Regions from separate parts of the Luteipulveratus mongoliensis genome, predicted to be linked through region 2. Evidence: riboswitches for the same ligand, from Rfam matches in the RefSeq annotation. Region 2 holds a riboswitch; each other region holds the start of a gene.
The links. Region 2 has a riboswitch for cobalamin ahead of cobN (cobaltochelatase subunit CobN). Riboswitches for the same ligand answer to the same signal wherever they lie in the genome.
Positions count from the first base shown of each region.

Region 1 (2,195 bases), 3.5 Mb from region 2:
TCGACGCGCTTCATGAACTCGTCGGAGATCCAGACGGCGGTGTTGGCGGTGCGGGCGCGGCGATAGGGGTCACCGGCGTTCTGACGCAGGTCGAGGAACTGCGGGAAGTCGAGGTGCCAGTTCTCCATGTAGAAGCAGAGCGCGCCGAACTTCTTGCCGCCGCGAGATACGGCCCGCAGGATCGAGTCGACGGTGTGCATGAACGGGATCGGCCCGGTGGAGCTGGTGTTGTTCGACCGGATCGGCGAGCCCTCCGAGCGGAGCTTGGTGACCGAAAGGCCAATGCCACCAGTGCCTTTGGTGAGCCACATGACGTCGCGCATCGACTTGGCGATGTGCTCCATGTCGTCGTCCATCTGCATGACGAAGCAGTTGGACAGCTGCGGGGTGATCGTCCCCGCGTTGACCAGGGTCGAGCCCGCGGCGAGGTAGTCGAGGCTGGACATCTTCCGATAGAAGCGGATGGCCGCCTGGGTCGGATCCTTCTCGTTGACCGAGAGGCCCATCGAGACCCGCATCCAGAAGTACGCCGGCACCTCCAGCGGCCGCTTCGCCGGACCCGTTGCCATATAACGGTTTCGGAGGGTGATGATGCCGATGTAGCGCAGCCCGTCGTCGAGATGATGGTCCAGCGCTGCGGCCAGCTCTTCCAGGTTGAACGCCGAGGCGAGCCGTGGGTCGAAGAGCCCGTCCTCGACGGCCTCGCGGATGTAGCCGGGAAAGCGTGCCTGGTGCAGCAGCGCGAGCTCGGTCTGCGTCTCGAAGTCGCCGAGTACGTTCTTGTAGATCGTCTTCAGCAGCAGCCGCGAGGCGACCACGTCGAAGTCCGGGTGGTCCTTCACGTTCTGCACGGCCACCTGGATGGCGGCTTCGTCGAGCTGCTCGGTCGTGATGCCGTCGAAGAGCGTGATCTCCAGCTCCGAGGCGATCTGCATCGTCATCGACATCGCGTCGGGCAGGCCCTCGGCGGCACGTTCGATGGCGCGGTTGATGCGGTCGGCGTTGTACGGCTCGCGCGATCCATCGCGCTTGGTGACATGGATGGTCGACATCCGGTCTCGTCCTCCCTCGCGGTCTGTGGTCAGCAGGCCGCGAGCGGTGAGCGGGGGACGAGGCATCGACGGTCGCCAGAGGCGCGACCGACGTACCCGCCCACCAGCCCTCCCACGAGGCCAGCAGACACAGCCGCCCGATGGGGCGGCTGCTTGCTGGCAGGTCTTCGGACTCGCGGGCACGGGCTGGTTGGCCCATCTACTGGCCGTCGCTTCCCAGGCTGTAAGCCCAGTGCGTCATGACGGCTGTCGTTCCCACTCACCGCTGCGGGGCAGTCCCGGACTCACACCGGGTTCCCTCTTACGACGACCTCACATCTGGAACATATGGGGTCGAACCAGCAACATGACCACCATATGTGGGGGTGTTCGCGACACGCTAGCCACAGATGTCGTGGACATCGACCTAAGCCGGTGCTACCCGCACCCCGCCGGTCGAGTGGCCGGAGCGCTAGCGGAGGCGTATCGAGACCCGGTGCGTGCAAGGGAGACTCAAGCGCTCGAGGTTGCCTGGTTTCGACTCGGCTCCGCTGGCTCAACCGACGGACCTGCTACGGTCGTTCAACCGACGGTGCTATAAAAGCAACAGGAGACACGATGCCGCAGATCATCTCGGGCGCGTTCCACTACGCGCGGGTTCACCCTGATCAGTGGCGTCCTCGCCTCGAGCTCTGTCGTGCCATGGGTCTGGACACGATCGAGACCTATGTCCCGTGGAATCTGCACGAGCCGCAGCCCGGCGACTTCCGGTTCGACGGGTTCGCCGACATCGAGGCGTTCCTCGAGCAGGTCGCGACCGCCGGTCTCCAGGCGATCGTGCGGCCAGGCCCGTACATCTGCGCCGAGTGGGACAACGGTGGGCTCCCCGCGTGGCTGACCGGCACGCCAGATATCCACATCCGCACGGCCGACTCGACCTATCTCGAGGCCGTCGACCGATGGTTCGACGAGCTCATCCCGCGCATCGCGGCCCGCCAGGTCACGAGAGGCGGCAACGTGACAATGCTGCAGATCGAGAACGAATATGGCTCGTACGGCAGCGATCTGGCCTATCTCACTCACCTCCGTGATGGACTGCGGGCGCGCGGTATCGACGTCCCGCTGTTCACCTCCGACGGTCCTGGCGATCACATGCTCACCGGC
Region 1 covers NZ_CP011112.1:953,336-955,530, forward strand. The annotation lists gene VV02_RS04420 (ribonucleoside-diphosphate reductase subunit alpha) at 1-1,052, opposite strand, end outside; cobalamin riboswitch at 1,194-1,410, opposite strand; gene VV02_RS04425 (glycoside hydrolase family 35 protein) at 1,650-2,195, shown strand, end outside.
Region 1: it holds a riboswitch for cobalamin, as region 2 does, so the genes downstream of both, VV02_RS04420 (ribonucleoside-diphosphate reductase subunit alpha) here and cobN (cobaltochelatase subunit CobN) in region 2, are expected to answer to the same signal.

Region 2 (2,195 bases):
CGACCTTGCGGTCCTTCGGCGGCACTCGGCGGAGGCGGGCGTGCGAGACCGCGATGCCGGCAAGGCGGTGACAGCGCTCCTCATCGGCGACGTACGACGGCAGTCCGTCCTCGTCAATCTCCTTGAACGAGAAGGGAACTGTGATGATCCGGCCGTCGAACTCGGGGATGGCGACCTGGTTGGCCGAGTCAATGGGCGAGAGGCCGTCGTCGGACTCGGCCCAGTCCTCGCGCGACCACGTCAGGCACAGGCCCTGCAGGATCGGGATGTCCAGGGCCGCCATCGCCGCGACGTCCCAGGCCTCGTCGTCCTCGCCGGCGCCGGCGGTCGCAGGCTTGCTGCCACCGGCCGCGAGCACCGTGACGATGAGCGCGTCCAGGGTGCCGAACGCCTCGATCAGATCAGCGGGCGCACTGCGCAGCGAGGACGAGAAGATCGGCAGCCCGACGGCCTCGCCCGTTGCATCGATGGCGTCGGCAAGGTCGTGCACAAAGGCGGCGTTGCCGCTGCTCTCGTGCGCTCGGTAGAACAGGATGCCGATGCGTGCACGGTCTGTGGTCTCGATACGCCGCTCGTCCCTCACGGCTACTCGACCAGCGGGGCTGCGGTCCCTCACGGCTACTCGACCAGCGGGGCTGCGGTCCCTCGTGGCTACTCGACCAGCGGGGCTGCGATCGAGCCAGCCCCAGGTCGGCATCTCCGCGGGTGCCTCGAAGCCCTCGCCGGTGAGCAGCACCGTGTCCGACAAGAAGGCGTGCAGCTGGGTGAGGTTGGCGGGTCCGCCCTGCGCGAGATAGAGGTGAGCCTGGGCCGCCGTTCCGACCGGCACGGTCGAGAGCGACATCAGCTCGGCGTCCGGCAGCTGCTCGCCACCGAGCACGACCGTCGGTGTCCCCGACGCGGCGATGGCGTCCAGCCCGTCCTGCCAGGTGCGCGCGGTGCCGAGGATGCGCACAACGACGAGGTCCACGGAGGTGAGACGCTCGGGGAGGCCGGCGACCGGCGTACGGCTGGGGTTGCCCAGGTCGAAGTCGGCACCGCTGGCGCGGGCGGACAGCAGATCGGTGTCGGACGTGGACAGCAGCAGGATGCGCGTCATCGAGGAGCTCCTTAGCGGGGTTCTCGCCCCGTGATGGTCGGAGATCCCCGCGGCCAGTGTCTGGCTGGTCGGCGCTGGCGCCGGCTTCACAGTGGCGGAACCGCCCCGGAATGGCACCGGGTTCCTGGTCTCGCAGGGATGTGCCCGCTCAGGCTACCCCGAGGGTCGTGCGAGCATGTCCGCCGTGACTCGCACCCGCCTCGACCGCTGCCCTGGCGTGCTGCGGCCGTGGCGCGCGGACGACGGGGACCTGCTGCGCGTACGACTGCCTGGCGGTCGGGTGAGCGCGTCTGGCCTGACAGCGCTCGCCGATATCGCCGAGCGCGAGGGCGACGGGTACGTCCACCTCACCTCGCGCGCGAACGTCCAGCTGCGTGGGCTCGCGGCGGGCCTTGACGTGAGCGACGAGATCGAGGCTGTCGGCCTGCTGCCGCGGCGCTCACACGACCTCGTCCGCAACATCACTTGCTCCCCGCTCACGGGACTTGCTGGCGGGATCGTCGACCTGCGAGGCGTCGTCGCGGACCTCGACGAAGCGCTGCTGGAGGATGACGCCCTGGCCGGTCTGCCGGGCAAGTTCCTCTTCGCGCTGGACGACGGGCGGGGTGACATCGCGGCGGCGTCGGTCGACCTGGGCGCTGTCGTCATCGCGCCCGACTCGGCGCAGATCGTGGTCGGTGAGCGCGCCGACTCGGTGGTTGCGGTCGACCAGATCGTGGCGACACTGATCGACCGCGCCCATCGTTTCCTCGCAGTCTGTGGTGAGGGCGAGAGTGCGGCCTGGCACGTCCAGGAGCTGCCCGGTCAGGGCGTCGAGCTGGGAGCTGCGGTCCGGTGGGAGCGGCAGGATGGCCAGCCACCGGCGTACGGTCCGATACGGCAGAACGACGGACGCTGGGCCGTCCACCTTGATCTGCACGATGGGGCGGTCCCGGCTGACCGAGTACGCGAGATCGCTTCGTACGCCACGGGACTCGTCATCACGCCATGGCGCGGCATCGTGCTCTACAACCTTGACTATCTGCCGAAGGAGCTCGCGTGAAGGCGCCGACGAGACGCTACGACTACGAGACCGATGGGGCCGAGATCTATCGGC
Region 2 covers NZ_CP011112.1:4,475,221-4,477,415, reverse strand. The annotation lists gene cobN (cobaltochelatase subunit CobN) at 1-1,099, opposite strand, end outside; cobalamin riboswitch at 1,134-1,275, opposite strand; gene VV02_RS21245 (hypothetical protein) at 1,275-2,141, shown strand; gene VV02_RS21240 (precorrin-8X methylmutase) at 2,138-2,195, shown strand, end outside.

Region 3 (2,195 bases), 900 kb from region 2:
ACGTGCCGTACGAATGCGCCGGGCGTCGTCCGCCAGCTGAGGCACATAGGTGAGCGCGACCACGACGGCGGTGCCGACGTCGTACAACGTCGCGGGGACGTAGCGCAGCAGCCGGCGCGGGTCGGCAAGCACGTTGCAGGCGCCGACACAGATGAGGATCGCGGCGAGCTGGAGACCGTGGTAGACGGCGTCCAGGAAACTCTCGAGCATGACCGGACCGCCGAGCTGCACCCCGGCCATCCAGTCCGGCAGGGGCACCTGCGGCAGGGACAGCATCTCCGTGCGACCGCCGACGCCACTGCCGAGCAGCACGGTCATGGTCACCCGGATGGCGACCGCGACGAGCGCGATGCCCATGAAGATCGCCAGCGTCGTGCTCGCCCCAGTCTCGCGGCGCAGCAGCACGACCCAGCCGACCACAGCCATGAGCACGATCAGGTAGGCCGGGTTCGTCGTACGGGATGCAGCGGCGGCGAGCAGGAGTCCCCACAGCCACCACGCCACGGGATGGAGCAGGCGCGGGGGAGAGAGGCGGTCGGCCAGGCTGGTCACTGCGTGAGAGGCACCGGCTCGTCAGGCCGTCTCGGTACGACGGCGACGCAGCAGGGTGAGGAGCGCACCGAGCAGCAGCAGGACGACGACGCCCGCGACCAGGACGATGGTCATCGTGTTGCTGCTGGACGCCTTGTCCTCCGCCGGCTTGGCCACGGCGATCGTGACCTTGTCGTCGACGGCCTTGGCGGCCGCGCTGACCGTCTTGACCGGACCGCCGCAACCGGTGGCCGGCCAGCTGCCGACCGCGCAGACCATGCCCTTCTCAGTGCGGACTGCCGCGACAGCGGCGAGTACGTCGGCGCCAGTCGCCTTGGTCGGTACCTGTGCGCAGGCGGAGCGTGGCGTGGGCGGGGTGCCGGACTCCGCGTCGGCCGCGCGGCCGAAGTCGATGACGACGCCGACTCGCTTGGTGCCGGACTTGGCAGGCGTATCGGCGCAGACCTGCGCGAAGGTCACGACGCCGCGCGGCATCCGGGTGTCGGTCTCGGAACCGACGGCCCACCGCCAGCCCTCCACGGCGCCATCAGCCGGTGTGACCTGCGCCGGTCCCTTGGGAGCGAACGTCCAGGACGTGCCCTTGAGCTGGTAGTAGCCCCAGAACCGGAACGCGGCCGCAGACGCACGAGGCGCGGTGGCGGTGCCGAACGTGAGGGCGAGCAGGACTCCCAGGGCGACCAGGATCCAGGGCCGGGCGTACGAACGGGACTGACGATGACTCATGAGGACCTCCTGCTGGATCGAGATCGGCAGGAGAGACAAGGTCTCGTGGCCGGCTCGTCCGCACTCCGCGACGGATCAGTAATAGAGCCGAACCTGGCGGGAGGTGCTCCGGCTCGCGTCCGAGGACGCACACGGTTGCGGGACAGCGCCGGGATCTCACCGGCTTCCCCTGTCCGACAGGTGTTCGGTGGCTGAACAGTCCCATCGCACGCCTGAGCTTGTCAAAGGTGGGTCGTTTCGGTGAAGAACCGACATTCTTGACTGATCTTGCAGAATGTCGGTCGGGCAAACATGACAGCGGGCAGAAAGTTGTAGAGATCTTTCCGCTGCTGTGTCATGGTGGCGGGCAGCGCATCACCCTCGCGTCGACCGATCGCCGTACCCGGCAGCAGGTCCAGCAACATCTGTCGGACCACAAGCACCTGCAGCCCGTTCCGATTCGTTCATCCCGAGGTGATCCCCGCATGACCACCGCACTGGCCTCCGAGCCCGGCCCGGACACCAGCGGACCAGTCTTCGCTGCCCATGAGGGCGGCAAGCTGGAGTCCGTCCCCACCAAACCGTTGCGCGACCGCAAGGACCTCGCACTGCTCTACACACCCGGCGTCGCCGACGTGTGCCGAGCCATCGCCCAGGACCCTGACCTCTCGCACCGCTACACGACCCGACGCAACACCGTCGCTGTCATCACCGACGGCACCGCTGTCCTCGGCCTTGGTGACATCGGCCCGGTCGCCGCGCTTCCGGTCATGGAGGGCAAGTCGGTGCTGTTCAAGCACTTCGGTGACGTCGACAGCGTGCCGGTGTGTCTGGAGTCGGGCACGGTCGAAGAGCTGGTCGACGCCATCGCCCGCCTGGCACCGACGTACGGCGGCATCAACCTTGAGGACATCTCGGCCCCGCGCTGCTTCGAGATCGAG
Region 3 covers NZ_CP011112.1:3,579,377-3,581,571, reverse strand. The annotation lists gene VV02_RS17030 (energy-coupling factor transporter transmembrane component T) at 1-552, opposite strand, end outside; gene VV02_RS17025 (SCO2322 family protein) at 574-1,275, opposite strand; cobalamin riboswitch at 1,357-1,496, opposite strand; gene VV02_RS17020 (hypothetical protein) at 1,497-1,679, opposite strand; gene VV02_RS17015 (NAD(P)-dependent malic enzyme) at 1,740-2,195, shown strand, end outside.
Region 3: it holds a riboswitch for cobalamin, as region 2 does, so the genes downstream of both, VV02_RS17025 (SCO2322 family protein) here and cobN (cobaltochelatase subunit CobN) in region 2, are expected to answer to the same signal.